One region of the Streptomyces sp. NPDC002619 genome, then DNA from elsewhere that is predicted to be linked to it. Evidence: riboswitches for the same ligand, from Rfam matches in the RefSeq annotation. Region 1 holds a riboswitch; each other region holds the start of a gene.
The links. Region 1 has a riboswitch for thiamine pyrophosphate ahead of thiC (phosphomethylpyrimidine synthase ThiC). Riboswitches for the same ligand answer to the same signal wherever they lie in the genome.
Positions count from the first base shown of each region.

Region 1 (5,733 bases):
GTGCTCCCCGACGGGAAGGACGCCCCTGCCCATCGCGACCAGGGTGAGCATCTCGGAGAACGACCTTCCGGCCGGCCCTTTCGGAACCGGCCTGCCGGACGGAGTCCGGTCCGGCGTGCGGTCCCGCTTGAATCCTGCCGAGGTCACCTCCGGGTACTGCACCACGGGATGCTCCGCGAGCACTTCCAGAGACACCGACCGCTCGCCGGCGAGCGGATGCACCGCGCCGACGGCGAGCACCCGTGGCTCCGTCAGCAGCGCCGGTCCACAGGCCATTCCGTCGAACGGGTACGACGCGATCAGCACGTCCACCGAGCCGTCGCGGAGGCTCGCCCGCGAGTCGGACAGCTGAACCTCCCGCACCTCGACCCGGCAATCGGGGTGACGTCTGCTGAACAGACCGACCGCCCTCAGAAGTGCGGGTGCCGTCCACTCACCGAGGAACGCGACCCGCAGTTCGCCCGTGACACCACGACTGGCATCGGCGGCTCTTCGCAGCGCGTCCTCCATCGCGGTGACCAGGGGCACCAGGTCTTCGGCCAACTGCCGACCGACCGCCGTGAGTCGGACAGTTCTGCTGGTCCGCTCGAACAGCGGCCCGCCGATCCGCCGTTCAAGCTTCTTGATCAGCTGGCTGACCCGCCCGGTCGTCACGCGCAGCCGCTCGGCGGTACGGCCGAAATGCAGTTCCTCGGCGAGGGTCAGAAAGATCTCGATCTCGACCCGTTCCAGCATGGTGCCCCCGGCGTTGAGTCTGGCTCAACAATCGTGTTCCGATCCCGCCTTGATACCGTTTCCTCCCCGACGGATCGTAAGTGGCGACGGCTCTGCCCCTGTCCAGCCCCTGACATCCCCCGGGAGAAGAAGTGACTCCAGTGCCCCCTCCGGCAAGCCCTCTGCGCGTGAAGGCATTCGACCACCTGGTCCTCAACGTCGGGGACGTCGAACGGGCCCTGGCCTTCTACATCGGACGCCTCGGCCTGGAACCGGTACGCGTGGCCGAGTGGCGGTCCGGCAAGGTCCCGTTCCCCTCGGTGCGGATCACACCGAAGACCATCATCGACCTGGTCGGCCGCCCTCGGGGGGAGTCCAACGTCGACCACATCTGTCTCACCGTGGAACCGCTGGACTGGGACGAGTTCATCGAGACGGCGGGAGATCTCACGGTCCTCGAAGGCCCCGTCGAACGCTACGGCGCACGCGGCACCGCGACGTCGGTCTATGTCCAGGACCCGGACGGCAACACGGTGGAACTGCGCTGGTACCCGCAGGACGCAACCTGACGATGCTCCTGCTGCTGATCCACGAGGTAGCGCCGATATTCATGTGCGAGCACCTCCCGACCGGAGGAGTCGGCGAAGGAGCCCGCGGCGCCATCGGTGCCGAAACCGAAGATCTCGTGGTCCCGCAGAAGCCGAGCGTCCTCCCCCGCGGCCGACGCCATCTGCAGCCGAGCCAAGCGCCGCCCCGGGTTCCAGCACCCGGGGACGGCGCCCGTGCCCGCGTCGATCAGTCAGCCAGCGGCAGGTACACCCTGTTCCCGCTCGCCGCGAACTCCTTCGACTTCTGAAGCATCCCCTCGGCGATCTCCTCCTGCGACCTTCCCTCGGTCGCCGCACCGCCGAACCGCTCTGTGATGCTCTGGCTGATCTTCATCGAGCAGAACTTCGGCCCGCACATCGAGCAGAAATGTGCAGTCTTGGCCGGCTCCGCCGGGAGGGTCTCGTCGTGGAACTCCCTTGCCGTGTCCGGGTCCAGGGCGAGGTTGAACTGGTCCTCCCACCGGAACTCGAAGCGTGCGTCGGACAGCGCGTCGTCCCATTCCTGTGCACCGGGGTGGCCCTTGGCGAGGTCGGCTGCGTGGGCAGCGATCTTGTAGGTGATGACGCCGGTCTTGACGTCGTCACGGTTGGGCAGGCCCAGGTGTTCCTTGGGCGTGACGTAGCAGAGCATGGCCGTGCCCCACCAGGCGATCATCGCGGCACCGATGCCGGAGGTGATGTGGTCGTACGCCGGCGCGACGTCCGTCGTCAGCGGGCCGAGCGTATAGAACGGAGCTTCATCGCAGATCTCCTGCTGAAGGTCGATGTTCTCCTTGATCTTGTGCATCGGGACGTGTCCCGGGCCTTCGATCATGGTCTGTACATTGAAACGCTTGGCGATCCTGTTGAGTTCCCCGAGCGTGCGCAACTCCGCGAACTGCGCCTCGTCGTTGGCGTCCGCGATCGAGCCGGGGCGCAGGCCGTCGCCCAGCGAGTACGTGACGTCGTAGGCGGCGAGGATCTCGCACAGTTCCTCGAAGTTCTCGTACAGGAACGACTCCTTGTGGTGCGCGAGGCACCAGGCCGCCATGATCGAGCCGCCGCGGGAGACGATGCCGGTCTTGCGGTTCGCGGTGAGCGGCACATAGGGGAGGCGCACGCCCGCGTGGACCGTCATATAGTCCACGCCCTGCTCGGCCTGCTCGATGACCGTGTCCTTGTAGATCTCCCAAGTCAGTTCCTCGGCCCTGCCGTCGACCTTCTCGAGTGCCTGGTAGAGCGGCACCGTGCCGATGGGGACGGGGGAGTTGCGCAGCACCCACTCGCGGGTGGTGTGGATGTTGCGGCCGGTGGAGAGGTCCATGACCGTGTCGGCGCCCCAGCGGGTCGCCCAGGTCATCTTCTCGACCTCCTCCTCGATGGAGGACGTGACCGCCGAGTTGCCGATGTTGGCGTTGACCTTCACCAGGAACCGCTTGCCGATGATCATCGGCTCGATCTCCGGATGGTTGACGTTGGCGGGCAGTACGGCCCTGCCCGCCGCGATCTCTTCACGGACGACCTCGGGAGAAACGTTCTCCCGGATGGCCACGTACTCCATCTCCGGCGTCACCTCGCCCCGGCGTGCGTAGGCGAGCTGCGTGATCGCGTTGCCGTCGCGGCCACGGCGCGGCTGGCGCGGCCGTCCCGGGAAGACCGCGTCGAGGTTGCGCAGCCCGCCACGCGGCGAGGTGTGCTTGATCCCGTCGTCCTCGGGACGGACGGGGCGGCCCGCGTACTCCTCGGTGTCACCGCGGGCGACGATCCAGTTCTCCCGCAGCGGCGGCAGGCCCCTGCGGACATCCGTCTCGACGAGCGGATCGGTGTACGGGCCGGAGGTGTCGTACAGCGTGACCGACTGCCCGTTGGTGAGGTGCACCTGACGAACCGGCACGCGCAGGTCGAGGCGCGAACCCTCGACGTACCCCTTGTGCCAGCCGATGGACTTCCCGGCCTCCCCATTGCTGGAGATCTGTGTGGAGGCAGGCGTGCGTGCGTCCTTGTTGGTCATGAGACCTACTCCCTACGCCGGCATTACCCGGTAACAGGTTCGGCGGTCGACGCAGCGGTTTCCGTCGGTCGGTGTCACATGTGAAACATCACTTGTTCCACGTGAAACATCGCAAAGACGGAGGTCAGCGCCCTCTCAGCCCGGTGCTCCGAGCTCCCGCGTGTGCAAAGGAGCCTCCACGCTAGCGTCAATTCGGGCGCGGTGAACAGAGGGCCCCTGCCGTTCTTGCGATGATCGGTCGGTGACCACGACACATCAGCCCCCGTACCCGCCGCCCGAGCCGCCACGCAGACAAGGCTCCGGAAGACAAGGCGGCGGACACGGCCCCGGCGCCTCTGACGGCCATGACCTCGGCCCGGGGCATGGCGGCGGGCCCGGTCACGACGGCCACGGACATGGCCACTCGCACAGCCATGGCCCGGCCGCGCCCGTCTCCAAGCATCTCCGCAAGGTCATCGCGGCCATCCTGATCCCGTTCACCGCCGCGGTCGTGGTCGGGCTCGTGGTGCTCTGGCCCGGCGGAGCCCCGCCGCACGAGCGCACCGGGGTCGGCTTCGACCGGCAGACCCAGCAGGCCACGGTGACCACGGTCGTCGAGGTGAGCTGCAAGTCGGTGAACGCCTCGGGCGGCACCCCGACCGGTGACACCTCCACCGCCGCGGGCAACTCCGGGCAGGAGGAGGAGAACGGCACCTGCAAGAAGGCCACGGTCCGGGTCGACACCGGCAATGACAAGGGCCGTACGTTCACGGAGATCGTGCAGCCGGACCAGTCGCGGCAGTTGCACGAGGGCGAGAAGGTCGTGGTCGCGTACGAGCCTTCGGCGCCGAAGGACCTGCAGTACTCGGTCACCGATGTGGACCGCAAGTTCCCGATGGCGCTACTCGCCGGCATCTTCGCGCTCGCCGTCGTGGTGGTGGGCCGGCTGCGCGGTGTCATGGCGCTGGTCGCGCTGACCATCAGCTTCATGGTGCTGACCCTCTTCATCCTGCCGGCGATTCTCCAGGGCTCGAATCCGCTGGTCGTGGCGGTGATCGGGGCGAGCGCGATCATGTTGATCGCGCTCTACATGTGCCACGGGCTGTCGGCACGTACGTCGGTGGCGGTACTCGGAACGCTGGTCTCGCTCCTACTGATCGGCATTCTCGGCTCGGAGTTCATCGACTGGGCGGCGCTGACCGGCAACACGGATGACAACACCGGCCTGATCCACGGCCTGTACCCGTCGATCGACATGAGCGGTCTGCTGCTGGCCGGCGTCATCATCGGTTCGCTGGGTGTCCTGGACGACGTGACAGTGACGCAGACGTCGGCCGTCTGGGAGTTGCACGAGGCCAATCCGACGATGGGCTGGCGCGGGCTGTACCGGGCGGGCATCCGCATCGGCCGTGACCACATCGCGTCGGTCGTCAACACGCTCGTCCTTGCCTACGCCGGGGCCGCGCTGCCGCTGCTGCTGCTCTTCTCGATCGCGCAGAGCAGCGTGGGGGCGGTCGCCAACAGCGAACTGGTGGCCGAGGAGATCGTGCGCACACTGGTGGGCTCGATCGGGCTGGTCGCCTCCGTGCCGCTCACCACGGCGCTCGCGGCCCTGGTGGTGTCGGCCGACCGGCCGGGGCGGGAAACGGCGCCCGAAGGGGCCCAGCCGGCCGCGGCGCGCGGCGGAAGGGGCCGACGCCGCAAGCGCTGACACCCCGGCAGGGCATCGCCATAAGCGGTGACACCGCCCGGAGGGCGGGCGCGGGGGCGCAGAAGCGTTCCTGCACCGCGCACACGCATAGCGGAACGCCACGCTCTCACGGCCGTACCGCTCAGCCCGCGCTCTGCTCCTCGGCCAGGATGCGGTCCAGGGCCTCGTCGAGGTGGGCGTCGAAGTCCGCGAGCGCCCCCTCCTGCCCCAGCGGCACCAGCTTGTCCGTACGGTCCAGGAAGGCCACCAGGGGCGGCGCCGAGGAGCGGAACACCGCTTGGTCGCCGCCGACCTGAAGCCGGATCAGCACCTCACCCAGCGTCTCGGGGTCGGTGGGCGCGATGTGCACATCGCCGTCACCGCACGCTCGGCCCACTCCGTCGATCAGCAGCTCGCGCCCGAACGCCCAGGTCACCGGGGCATCCCCCGGCAGATGGAAGGTCAGCCGCACGGCATAGGGATCAAAGGTCTCGTAACGCAGTTCCACCGGGATGCGGAAGGAGAGCTCCTCGGAGACGAGAAAGCTCATCATGACCTCTGCCTGTACGGACTCGCGCATCGCCTACCCCGTCATGTGACACCGACTGGCCTGGAATGACCCCTTTGGCACTGGTGGCATCTTGCTGAAAGTACACACCAGATCACAAGGAGTGAGTTTTCAGATACTGATAGAGAGCGCGAGCAACCCCAGCCGACGCCCCACCTCGGTCTGCAGCCGCTGAGCCGCGGGC
Region 1 is NZ_JBIAQV010000002.1:533,255-538,987, reverse strand. It holds gene ACFYXB_RS06700 (LysR family transcriptional regulator) at 1-735, opposite strand, end outside; gene ACFYXB_RS06695 (VOC family protein) at 897-1,283, shown strand; gene ACFYXB_RS06690 (DUF4241 domain-containing protein) at 1,220-1,459, opposite strand; gene thiC (phosphomethylpyrimidine synthase ThiC) at 1,510-3,312, opposite strand; TPP riboswitch at 3,305-3,482, opposite strand; gene ACFYXB_RS06680 (YibE/F family protein) at 3,554-5,002, shown strand; gene ACFYXB_RS06675 (SsgA family sporulation/cell division regulator) at 5,124-5,561, opposite strand; gene ACFYXB_RS06670 (IclR family transcriptional regulator) at 5,661-5,733, opposite strand, start outside.

Region 2 (5,733 bases), on a different contig from region 1:
CAGCACGGGCCGGTGCAGAAGTAGTCGACGCCCTCCTGGGCGGCAGCCGCGGCGGCCTCTGACTCGGCGTGGGTGGAGCGGCCGATCAGGACGCCGTCGCCGAGGATCGCGCGGGCCGCGGGGACCGGGAGGTCGCCCTGGCCGAGGTGGAGCACATCGGAGCCGGCGGCGCGGGCGATGTCGGCGCGGTCGTTGACCGCGAGCAGCTTGCCGTGCCGGGCGCAGGCCTCGGCGAAGACCGCGAGGTGCTCCAGCTCCTCGCCCGCCTCCATGCCCTTGTCACGCAGCTGCACGATGTCGACGCCGCCGGCCAGGACCGCGTCCAGGAAGTCGGCGAGGTCGCCCTGCCGCTTGCGGGCGTCGGTACAGAGGTAGACGCGGGCGTCGGCGAGCCGGGCGCGGGCGGTGGTGGCGGTGCCTGTGTCGGACATACGGTGCGTCCCCCCGGTTTCGGTGCGTTGTCGGTGACGTACGTGGCGTGAATGGCGTAGGGCTGCCGTGAGCGTAGTCGGCCGCGCGGACCACGGGCCTCGGTCGGGCTGCGGACCCCAGGCCGCACCCGTCCACGGCCGTGGCCCCTGAGGGCCACGGCCCGGACGCCGGACGGTGTTCGGGTCAGACGGCGAGCGCCTGGGCGCGGCGCTTCACCTCCGTGCCGCGGTTCTCGCTCAGGGCCTGGGCGGGAGTGCCGGGCAGGCTGGGGTCGGGGGTGAAGAGCCACTCCAGCATCTCTTCGTCGGAAAAGCCGTCGTCCCGCAGGAGCGTCAGGGTCCCGGACAGGCCCTTGACGACCTTGTCCCCGTCGATGAAGGCGGCGGGGACGTGCAGCGCCCGGTTCTCGCCACGGCGTACGGCGATGAGCTGGCCCTCCTTGACCAGCTGCCGCACACGCGTCACCTCGACGTCCAGCATCTCTGCGATGTCGGGGAGGGTGAGCCAGGCGGGGACGAGAGCATCGATTTTTGCGTCAATCTCGGTCACGGAAACAGCGTGCCATCCCGGACTGACAGTCGGAAGTCGGGCCCCGCCAAACCGGGACTTTTCTGGTCACGCGCGTCATGTTCGTCAAGCGGTGGCTTCCTTCAGCGGCCGGGCCGGGTCCGCCAGCAGCCGTGGGTCCATCGGCGTACCCGCCTCGATCAGCCGCCGCCCCTGCGCCAGGTCCCGCGGCCGGCCCACCGCCAGCAGAGCGACCAGCCGGTCCCCGCGCAGCCAGCAGACGGACCAGGCGGGCCCGGCCGGGTCGCCGCGCCACAGGAGCGTGTCGGCCGCCGCGTGATGACCGACGTACTGGACGAAACGGCCGAACTGCTCGGACCAGAAGTACGGCACCGGGTCGTAGACGGCCGAGGCGTCGCCGACGATGTTCGCCGCGACCGTGCGCGGCCCCTGGAGGGCGTTGTCCCAGTGGTGCACGAGCAGCCGTTCGCCGTAGCGGCCCGAAGGGAAGGAGGCGCAGTCGCCGACCGCGTACACGTCCGGTACGGAGGTGCGCAGGTGGTCGTCGGCCACGACCTCGCCGTGCGCGCCCAGTTCGATGTCGGAGCCGGACAGCCAGGCCGTGGCGGGGCGGGCGCCGACGCCGACGACGACGGCTCCCGCGGGCAGCCGCGAGCCGTCGTCGAGGACGACCTCACCGGGTTCGATGCGCTCCACGCGCGCGTGGGTGCGCAGTTCGGTGCCGCTGTCGGCGTACCAGGCGGTCATCGGCGCGGCCACCTCGGCCGGCAGCGCGCCCGCGAGCGGCCGGTCGGCGGCCTCGATGACCGTCACCGCGCAGCCCGCCTCACGGGCCGCCGTGGCGAACTCGGCGCCGATCCAGCCCGCGCCGACAACCACGATGTCGTGCTGCCGGGCGAGCACCGGCCGCAGCCGCTCGGCGTCGTCCAGGGTGCGCAGCAGATGCACCCCGGGGACGCCCTCCGCGCCGGGCAGGCGGATCGGTTCGGCACCAGTCGCGAGGACCAGGACGTCGTACGGCACCGGTCCCGCTTCGGTGTCCAGTTCATGGTCGGCCGGGCGCACGCCCAGCGCCTCGCTGCCCAGCCGGACGTCGATGCCGAGTGCCTCGAAGTCGACGTCGAAGGCGGAGCCCTCGGCCTTGCCGAGCAGCACGGCCTTGGACAGCGGCGGCCGGTCGTACGGCTGGTGGGGTTCGGCGCCGATCAGCGTGACGGTGCCCTTGAAGCCCTGTTCCCGCAGGGCGACCGCGGTCTGCACCCCGGCCATGCCCGCTCCGACGACGACCACGCGCCGCGCCTGTGACGTGCCTCGTTGCTGCGTCTGCTCGCTCACCTGATCACCATAGACAACTGACAAACAGTCAGTCAGGTGGCGCGTGCGGTGACGTGTTGCACAGCGGCCGGGCTCCCGGCCGGTAGCCGGGTGGTGCCCTTACAGAGCCGTCGGGCCAAGGGCTAGGGTGGCCCACGTACAAGCACTCGCGGGAGCCCGGACGCACCGGGCTGAGAGGGAGGCTGGCGGCCTCCGACCGTACGAACCTGATCCGGGTCATGCCGGCGAAGGGAGGGGCTGGACGCCCATGTCGTCACGTACATCAGACGTCCTCGTCATCGGGGGCGGAATCATCGGCCTGGTCACGGCCTGGCGCGCCGCGCAGCGCGGGTTCGCGACGGCCGTCGTGGACCCCGAACCGGGCGGCGGCGCCGCCCAGGTGGCCGCCGGGATGCTGGCCGCGGTCACAGAACTGCACTACGGCGAGCAGACTTTGCTCGGCCTCAACCTGGAGTCGGCCCGCCGCTATCCGGACTTCGCGGCCGAGCTCACCGAGCTGACCGGCCACGACCTCGGCTACCGCCGGTGCGGCACGCTCGCCGTGGCGCTGGACGCCGACGACCGCGCCCATCTGCGCGAACTGCACGCCCTGCAGCAGCGGTCGGAGCTGGACTCCGAGTGGCTGTCCGGCCGTGACTGCCGCCGTCTTGAGCCGATGCTGGCGCCAGGTGTGCGCGGCGGGCTGCGGGTGGACGGCGACCACCAGATCGACCCGCGGCGGCTGTCGGCGGCGCTGGTGTCCGCGTGCGAGCGGGCTGGGGTGGTGTTCCACCGCGCGTGGGTGGAGCGGTTGCGTGTCGTACGGGAGCGGGCGGCCGGTGTCACCACGGCGGACGGTACGGAGCTGGACGCCGACCATGTGGTCCTCGCGGCGGGCAGCCTCAGCGGACGGCTCGCGGGGGTGCCGGACGAGGTGCTGCCGCCCGTACGGCCCGTGAAGGGGCAGGTGCTGCGGCTGACGGTGCCGAAGCGGTACGCGCCGTTCCTGAGCCGGACCGTGCGGGCCGTGGTGCGCGGCAGCCAGGTCTACCTGGTGCCCCGGGAGAACGGCGAGCTAGTCGTCGGCGCCACCAGCGAGGAACTGGGCTGGGACACCACGGTGACCGCGGGGGGCGTGTACGAGCTGCTGCGGGACGCGCACGAGCTGATTCCGGGGATCACCGAACTGCCGCTGACCGAGACGCGGGCGGGGCTGCGGCCGGGCTCCCCCGACAACGCGCCGCTGCTCGGGCCGACCGGACTCGACGGGCTGCTGCTGGCCACCGGGCACTTCCGCAACGGCGTGCTGCTCACGCCGGTCACCGGCGACGCCATGGCGCACGTCCTGGCCACCGGGGAGCTCCCCGAGGAGGCCCGCCCCTTCACGCCGAAGCGCTTCGGCGCCGTACTCACGGAGCAGCCCGCATGAGCGTCCCTCTCACCATCTCGGTCAACGGGGAGCGCCGTGAGATCGCGCCCGGCACGGCGCTCGACGCCCTCGTGAAGACCCTCACCGCGGCGCCCTCCGGGGTCGCCGCCGCGCTCAACGAAACCGTCGTCCCGCGCGCGGAGTGGCCGTCCACGGCCCTGCGCGAGGGTGACCGCGTCGAAGTCCTCACCGCCGTCCAAGGAGGCTGAACCATGGCCGACGATCCCTTCGTCCTCGGCGGTACGTCCTTCTCGTCCCGCCTGATCATGGGTACGGGCGGTGCGCCCAGCCTCGACGTGCTGGAACGGGCGCTGGTCGCCTCCGGCACGGAGCTGACGACCGTCGCGATGCGGCGCGTCGATCCCGGGGTGCACGGGTCCGTGCTGTCGGTCCTCGAGAAGCTCGGCGTGCGGGTGCTGCCGAACACGGCGGGCTGCTTCACGGCGGGCGAGGCAGTGCTGACGGCCCGGCTGGCGCGGGAGGCGCTGGGCACCGATCTCATCAAGCTGGAGGTCATCGCCGACGAGCGGACCCTGCTGCCGGATCCGATCGAGCTGCTGGACGCGGCGGAGACGCTGGTCGACGACGGGTTCACGGTGCTGCCGTACACGAACGACGACCCCGTGCTCGCGCGGAAGCTGGAGGACGCGGGGTGTGCGGCCGTCATGCCGCTCGGGTCGCCGATCGGATCGGGGCTGGGGATCCGCAATCCGCACAACTTCCAGCTGATCGTCGAGCACGCGCGTGTGCCGGTGATTCTGGACGCGGGGGCCGGTACGGCGTCCGATGTGGCGTTGGCCATGGAGCTGGGGTGTTCGGGGGTGATGCTGGCGTCGGCCGTGACGCGGGCGCAGGAGCCGGAGGTGATGGCCTCGGCGATGCGGCACGCGGTGGAGGCGGGGCGGTTGGCTCGGCTGGCGGGGCGGATTCCCCGGCGACATTTCGCGTCCGCATCATCGCCTGCGGCGGGCCTGGCCGTGTTGGACCCCGAGCGACCTGCGTTCTGAGCGGGGTCGCAGTCCCGTTTTGTCTCCCAGCCGCGCACCACCCGTTTGGTGTCGGCCAAGAGCTTGACATTTCCTGTGGGGGTTCGGGGCCATCGGCGGCTGCAGGTTCGTGCCGCGAGCTTCACCGGTTCGCGTGCTTCGCGTCACAGGTCGGCTGCAGTACCGCTGCTGTCGCGGTGGAAGCGGGTGAGGGTGTCAGTCGGCGCTCGTAGACTCGCCTGCGTGGATATGACCCTTCAGGACCCTCTCGTCGGGCAGGTGCTCGACGGCCGTTATCGCGTCGACGCGCGGATCGCCGTCGGCGGGATGGCCACGGTCTACCGGGCCCTGGACACCCGACTGGACCGGATCCTCGCGCTCAAGGTGATGCATCCGACGCTGGCGGCGGACGGGGCGTTCGTGGAGCGGTTCATACGGGAGGCGAAGTCCGTCGCGCGGCTCGCCCACCCCAACGTCGTGCAGGTCTTCGACCAGGGGACCGACGGGTCGTACGTGTATCTAGCCATGGAGTACATCGCCGGGTGCACCCTGCGCGACGTGCTGCGTGAGCGCGGGGCGCTGCAGCCGCGGGCCTCGCTGGACATCCTGGAGCCGGTGCTCGCCGCGCTGGGCGCCGCACACCGCGCCGGCTTCGTGCACCGGGACATGAAGCCAGAGAACGTGCTGATAGGGGACGACGGCCGGGTCAAGGTGGCCGACTTCGGGCTCGTGCGGTCGGTGGACACCGTGACCAGTACGACGGGCGCTGTCCTCGGGACCGTGTCGTACCTCGCGCCCGAGCAGATCGAGAGCGGGACCGCCGATCCGCGCGTCGACGTGTACGCGTGCGGTGTGGTGCTGTACGAGATGCTGACCGGACAGAAGCCGCACGACGGGGACTCCCCCGCCGCCGTGCTCTACAAGCACCTCCACGAGGACGTGCCGCCGCCCTCGGCCACCGTGCCGGGGACGGCGTACGAGCTGGACGAACTGGTCGCCGCCGCCACCGCGCGCACGCCGGAGATCCGGCCGCACGACGCCGTA
Region 2 is NZ_JBIAQV010000005.1:255,533-261,265, forward strand. It holds gene thiE (thiamine phosphate synthase) at 1-431, opposite strand, end outside; gene ACFYXB_RS12230 (Rv2175c family DNA-binding protein) at 616-981, opposite strand; gene ACFYXB_RS12235 (NAD(P)/FAD-dependent oxidoreductase) at 1,066-2,295, opposite strand; TPP riboswitch at 2,434-2,545, shown strand; gene thiO (glycine oxidase ThiO) at 2,543-3,703, shown strand; gene thiS (sulfur carrier protein ThiS) at 3,700-3,912, shown strand; gene ACFYXB_RS12250 (thiazole synthase) at 3,916-4,710, shown strand; gene pknB (Stk1 family PASTA domain-containing Ser/Thr kinase) at 4,933-5,733, shown strand, end outside.
Region 2: another riboswitch for thiamine pyrophosphate. It lies ahead of thiO (glycine oxidase ThiO); the one in region 1 lies ahead of thiC (phosphomethylpyrimidine synthase ThiC).

Region 3 (5,733 bases), on a different contig from region 1:
CGTCCTCACGCGTGAGCGCCCGGTAGTAGCCGAATCCGGGCGCGTCCAGAGACCGCCCGACCAGCACGGCCAGCGGCAGGACCAGGAGCACGGCGATGGTGGCGAGGACCCCGGCCAGCAGCGACCACTGCCCTGCACCGCGCGGCCGGCGTGCCGTCACCGACGCGTCCACCAGCCGCAGCGCGCTCTCCCGCCGCCGTACCGTCCACGCGTGCACGGCGAGGATCGCGCCGACCGCGACGAACTGGACGAGGGTGAGGACCGCGGCCGTGGAGAGGTCGAAGATCTCGGAGGTCTCCCGGTAGATCTCCACTTCGAGGGTGGAGAAGGTGGGGCCGCCGAGGATCTGCACCACGCCGAAGGAGGTGAAGGTGAACAGGAACACCATCAGCGCGGCGGCGGCCACGGCGGGCGCGAGGGCCGGGAGGGTGACCCGGCGCCAGGCGCTCAGCGGCGAGGCACCCAGCATCCGCGCGGCCTCCTCCTGGCGCGGATCGAGCTGCGACCACAGGCCGCCCACCGTCCGGACGACGACCGCGTAGTTGAAGAAGACGTGCGCCAGCAGGATGGCCCACACGGTGGTGTCGAGCCGTATGCCCCACCACGCGTCAAGGAGTCCGCCCCGCCCGACGAGCGCGAGGAACGCCGTACCGACGACGACCGTCGGCAGCACGAACGGCACGGTGACGACGGCCCGCAGCACCTGCTTGCCCGGGAAGTCCAGGCGCGCGAAGACATAGGCCGCGGGCAGCGCGACGAGCAGGGTGAGCGCGGTGGAGGCGAGCGCCTGCCAGGTGGTGAACCACAAGACGTGCCGGATGTCCGACTGCGTCACGACGTCGGCGATCCGCCCCAACTGCCAGGCCCCGTCGACCTTCAGACCGCGGGCGACGATCGCGGTGACGGGGTAGGCGAAGAAGACGGCGAAGAACGCGACGGGCCCGGCCATGAGGGCCAGCCGCGCCGCGCTCCCCGCGCGCCCCTGGTGAGGGGCTACTTCAGTACGAGCGAGGTCCACGACTTGACCCACTGGTCACGGTTGGCGGCGATCTCGTCGGCGGGCAGGGTCTCGGGATCCTTGGCCTGCGGGCCGTACTTCACGAACTCCGCCGGCACCGACGCGGTCTCCCGCACCGGGTAGACGAACATGTTGAGCGGCATGTCGTCCTGGAACTCCATGCTGATCAGGAAGTCGAGGAGCGCCTTGCCGCCCGCGCTGTTCTTCGCGTTGCTCAGCAGACCCGCGTACTCGATCTGCCGGAAGCAGGTGCCGGTGGCCACGCCGGTCGGGGCGGTGGTGGGCTTCGGGTCGGCGTAGATGACCTCGGCGGGCGGCGAGGAGGCGTACGAGACGACGAGCGGCCTGTCGCCGTTGGCCTTCTTGCCGCCGGCCGAGCCGGAGAACTCCTCGTCGTAGGCCTGCTCCCAGCCGTCGACGACCTTGACGCCGTTGGCCTTGAGCTTCGTCCAGTAGTCCTGCCAGCCCTCGTCACCGAACTTCGCGGCGCTGCCCAGCAGGAAGCCGAGGCCCGGCGAGGACGTGGCGGCGTTCTCAGTGACGAGGAGGTTCTTGTACTCGGGCTTGACGAGGTCGTCGAAGGTCTGCGGCGGGGTCAGCTTGTGCTTGCTGAAGTACGCTTTGTCGTAGTTGACGCAGATGTCGCCGGTGTCGATCGGCGTCACCCGGTGCTTGTCCTCGTCGACGCGGTACTGGCGCACGATCTGGTCGGAGCCCTTGGGCTCGTACGACTGGAACAGCCCGTTGTCGAGCGCCCGGGACAGCAGGGTGTTGTCGACGCCGAAGAAGACGTCGCCCTGCGGGTTGTCCTTGGTCAGGATGGCCTTGTTGACGGCCTGACCGGCGTCGCCGTCCTTCAGGACCCTGACCTTGTAGCCGGACTTCTTCTCGAAGTCCTGGAGCACGTTCTTCGAGACGGCCCACGAGTCGTGGCTGACGAGGGTGACGGTCTTGGACTCCGTGGCGCCCTTGTCGTCCGTCGAACCGCACGCGGACAGCGTGACGAGACCGAGCCCGACGGCGACGGCCACGAGGGTCTTGTTGTGCACTGGTTGTCCTCCTGGGATGGACCAGGAAGAGACGCGGCCCTGCCCGGCATCCGTGAGGGACGCCGGGCAGGGCGCAACAGCTCGAGTGATGACCGAACTTCCTACCCAGAATGACCTGGGCGAGGTTCAGAGGGTCTGCGGCCCGATTGCCGCACTCTCAGCGCTGTGGCGCTCCCCTGTCGGAATATGAAGGTGTGGTGGTACGACACCAAGACGTACCGACGCCCAGACTACCGCTCGGTGGCCGCGAGCTGACCACAGGCTCCGTCGATCTCCTGACCACGGGTGTCCCGGACGGTCACCGGTACCCCGTGCGCCGCGATGGCCTCGACGAAGGCCTTCTCGTCCTCGGGCCGGGAGGCGGTCCACTTGGAGCCCGGTGTCGGGTTGAGCGGGATCAGGTTGACGTGCACGGGCTTGCCCCGCAGCAGCCGGCCCAGCCGGTCGCCGCGCCAAGCCTGGTCGTTGATGTCCCGGATCAGCGCGTACTCGATGGAAAGCCGGCGCCCGGACCGGGCGGCGTATTCAAGCCCCGCGTCGAGCACCTCGCGCACCTTCCAGCGCGTGTTCACGGGGACGAGGGTGTCGCGCAGCTCGTCGTCGGGCGCGTGCAGCGAGATGGCGAGCCGGCACTTGAAGCCCTCGTCGGTGAACCGGTGGATCGCCGGGACGAGACCGACCGTCGACACGGTGATACCGCGCTGCGACAGCCCGAGCCCGTCCGGCTCGGGGTCGGTGAGGGCGCGGATGGCGCCGACGACCCGCTTGTAGTTGGCGAGCGGTTCGCCCATGCCCATGAAGACGATGTTGGACAGCCGAGCGGGCCCGCCCGGGACCTCGCCGTCCCTGAGGGCGCGCATCCCGTCCACGATCTGGTGCACGATCTCGGCGGTGGACAGGTTCCGGTCGAGCCCGGCCTGCCCGGTGGCGCAGAAGGGGCAGTTCATGCCGCACCCGGCCTGCGAGCTGATGCACATCGTCACCCGGTCCGGATACCGCATCAGCACCGACTCGACGAGCGTCCCGTCGAACAGCCGCCACAGCGTCTTGCGCGTGGTGCCCTGGTCGGTGGACAGATGCCGGACGACCGTCATCAGGTCCGGCAGCAGCGCCTCCTGGAGCTTGCCGCGCGACCCGGCGGGGATGTCGGTCCACTCGGCCGGGTCGTGCGCGTACCGCGCGAAGTAGTGCTGCGAGAGCTGCTTGGCTCGGAACGGCTTCTCGCCGATCGCGGCCACCGCCTCCTTGCGCTCGGCGGGCGACAGGTCGGCGAGATGCCGCGGCGGCTTCTTGGCTCCGCGCGGCGCGACAAAGGTGAGTTCTCCGGGCTTCGGCATAACCCTTCCAGTGTCGCAGATCAACTCCACCAGCCCAGGCCAGAGCGGGGTGGGGGCGATCACCCACGGGTGCCGTCTGCCAGCTTTGGTCGACCTCGCACGGCCCAGGGACGGCCCAGGAGACTGCCCGCTCGTCGCCGACGTGATCGAGATCGCGCCCGCTCTGAGCCGTCACTCGAGCGGCTGGAGAGCAACCCGGAGCTGCTCGCTGTAGAGCCAGGTGAAGGTGCGGTCCGGTTCGAGATGGGCGTCTCCCCAATGGATGGCGTGGATGCCGTTCTCCGGGTCGGCCGTGAAGAACAGACAGACGAGCTTGGTGGAGGCTCCAAGCGCCTCGAACGTCTCGTGCAGCTCCTCGTACTCCTCCGTAGTCAGGTCGTTATCGAGAGTGAAAAGCCCTTCTTGAGGCTGTGGCCCGTGCCCCAGGAGCATCCGGCGACGCGTAGGGGAAGCGTTGGAAGCCAACCGGGCACGATCAAGGGGCCTCGGACGGTCGGCGTACTTGAACGGGAACAGCGCGTAGTCGTTGATGACGGCGTACTCGTACCCACGCACATCCCGCACGGCTTCCTCCAGCTCCCGCGCCGTGTCCGCCAGGTTCTCCCGTACCGCCTCCGCCAAGGTGGCTCCGTATGGACTGCGCTTCTTCAACCGGGCCGCCAGATGCACGGCGTGAGCTCGCGCGTGCGCCCTGGCCAGTTGCACCGGAACCGCGGCAGCAAGCCCGCCGGCACGCTGCCCGAACCGCTCTACCGCCCAATCCGACGGCACAATCCGATCCTCACCTGACGCAGACATGCAGCGCCCCTCCCCCGGTAACCCCGCCTCTCAACTGTTTGACACGTACACGAAGTGCCCACAAGAGAGCGATCCGGCCATACGAGACAGAAGGAGCGCTGCTCGCAAGGCAGTAGGCATGGCGAGCCGTAGATCGAGACCCGGAGGCCTTGGTCGGCCCTTTTATGACGTGCGGCAGAGCCGGTCGCGGTGCACACTTCTTCGCCGTGGAGATCATCAAGGGCGAGCTGCGACGCCTTCAGTCCGGTCTCGGGGCCGATGACGGCCGACAGCAGCCGTTTCTCGTGCGTGTCCGGTTCACCGCCGAGGATCCGGCGCGGGTCATCACGAATGCTCGCGCTGTGCTGGCGTGTGCGGTCCAGCAGACGGGTGACTGGCCGGCGCTCGAGCGATGGTCGGAGCTGTTGCCGACGGGGTTCGTGCAGCGCTGCGCGCCTGAGCCTGCGGAGCCGGAGCCCGGCCGGCCATTCGATGCCGAGGCCTGGCTGCAGAAGTGGCGGGCGATGACGCCCAAGCAGAAATCAGCGTTCAGCCAAGGGCCTTGGACACTGTCGGGCTGGCTCTACTACTTCGACCCGACCGATGAGGGCATGGGCGACGACCGCAGCTGGTGGTGGTGGGACGCTGGGTCCGATGAGCCGGGCAACGGCTGGGTTGAGGTGGCCACCACCGGCTGGCCGTTCGGCAGCGGTTCGCTGTCCTGGCTGATGAAAGCCAGCGGTGGCAGGGACCTCGATTATGGGTCCTGACCTACAGGAGCATTCAGGGACATCCGCCTTGTAAGTTCGATCCGGGATAACTGCGGGCCTGGAGCGCTACGGCTGCATGACTGCAACTACTCCGCCGGCAACCGCGGCGATCCGGTGGTGTCCGCTGCCGTTGATGTCAGGCGTAGATGTCAGCCTGCCCTCGATGCCGTGGTCGCTCGCATTGCTCGTTCGGGTGCGTACCTCATGCAGGTTCTAGCCCAGGTGTCCAGGCTTGACCTCGTGATGTTGTCTCCTCGTGAAGGTGAAAGAACATGCCGACGTACGTCGCCTTGCTGAGCTGGACCGATCAAGGGGTCCGAAACTACAAGGACACCGCAAAGCGCGCCGAGACCTTCGGCTCAGCGATACAGAAGCTTGGGGCGAAGCTCCTCAGTATCTACTGGACCGTCGGTCCATACGACCTCGTGGCCATCGTCGAGGCGCCCGACGACGAAACTGCCACAGCAGCACTCCTGCAGCTCGATGGGGTAGGCAACGTCCGTTCCACGACTCTGCGAGCCTTCGGCCGAGAGGAGATGGAGCGCATCATCGCCAAAACGACTGGCTGACGATCTCTGACCACGTCGCAAAGCGGGCTCTGGGCGGCTATAGCGCGGGAACCTCTTCGTCCCGAACGAACTTGGGTCACCCCTCGGCCTTTGGTGTGCCTCTCAGCTGCTGCGACTGTCCATACGCGTCCGCGCTTGTCCGCCGCTGTTCGTCGGCGTTGTCACGCAGTTGGACACTCACCGCCTCCCCGCACGATGTGCACGGTCGTGGCA
Region 3 is NZ_JBIAQV010000034.1:78,405-84,137, forward strand. It holds gene ACFYXB_RS34975 (ABC transporter permease) at 1-949, opposite strand, end outside; gene ACFYXB_RS34980 (thiamine ABC transporter substrate binding subunit) at 994-2,067, opposite strand; TPP riboswitch at 2,148-2,255, opposite strand; gene rlmN (23S rRNA (adenine(2503)-C(2))-methyltransferase RlmN) at 2,298-3,404, opposite strand; gene ACFYXB_RS34990 (hypothetical protein) at 3,576-4,025, opposite strand; gene ACFYXB_RS34995 (hypothetical protein) at 4,409-4,951, shown strand; gene ACFYXB_RS35000 (GYD domain-containing protein) at 5,224-5,520, shown strand.
Region 3: another riboswitch for thiamine pyrophosphate. It lies ahead of ACFYXB_RS34980 (thiamine ABC transporter substrate binding subunit); the one in region 1 lies ahead of thiC (phosphomethylpyrimidine synthase ThiC).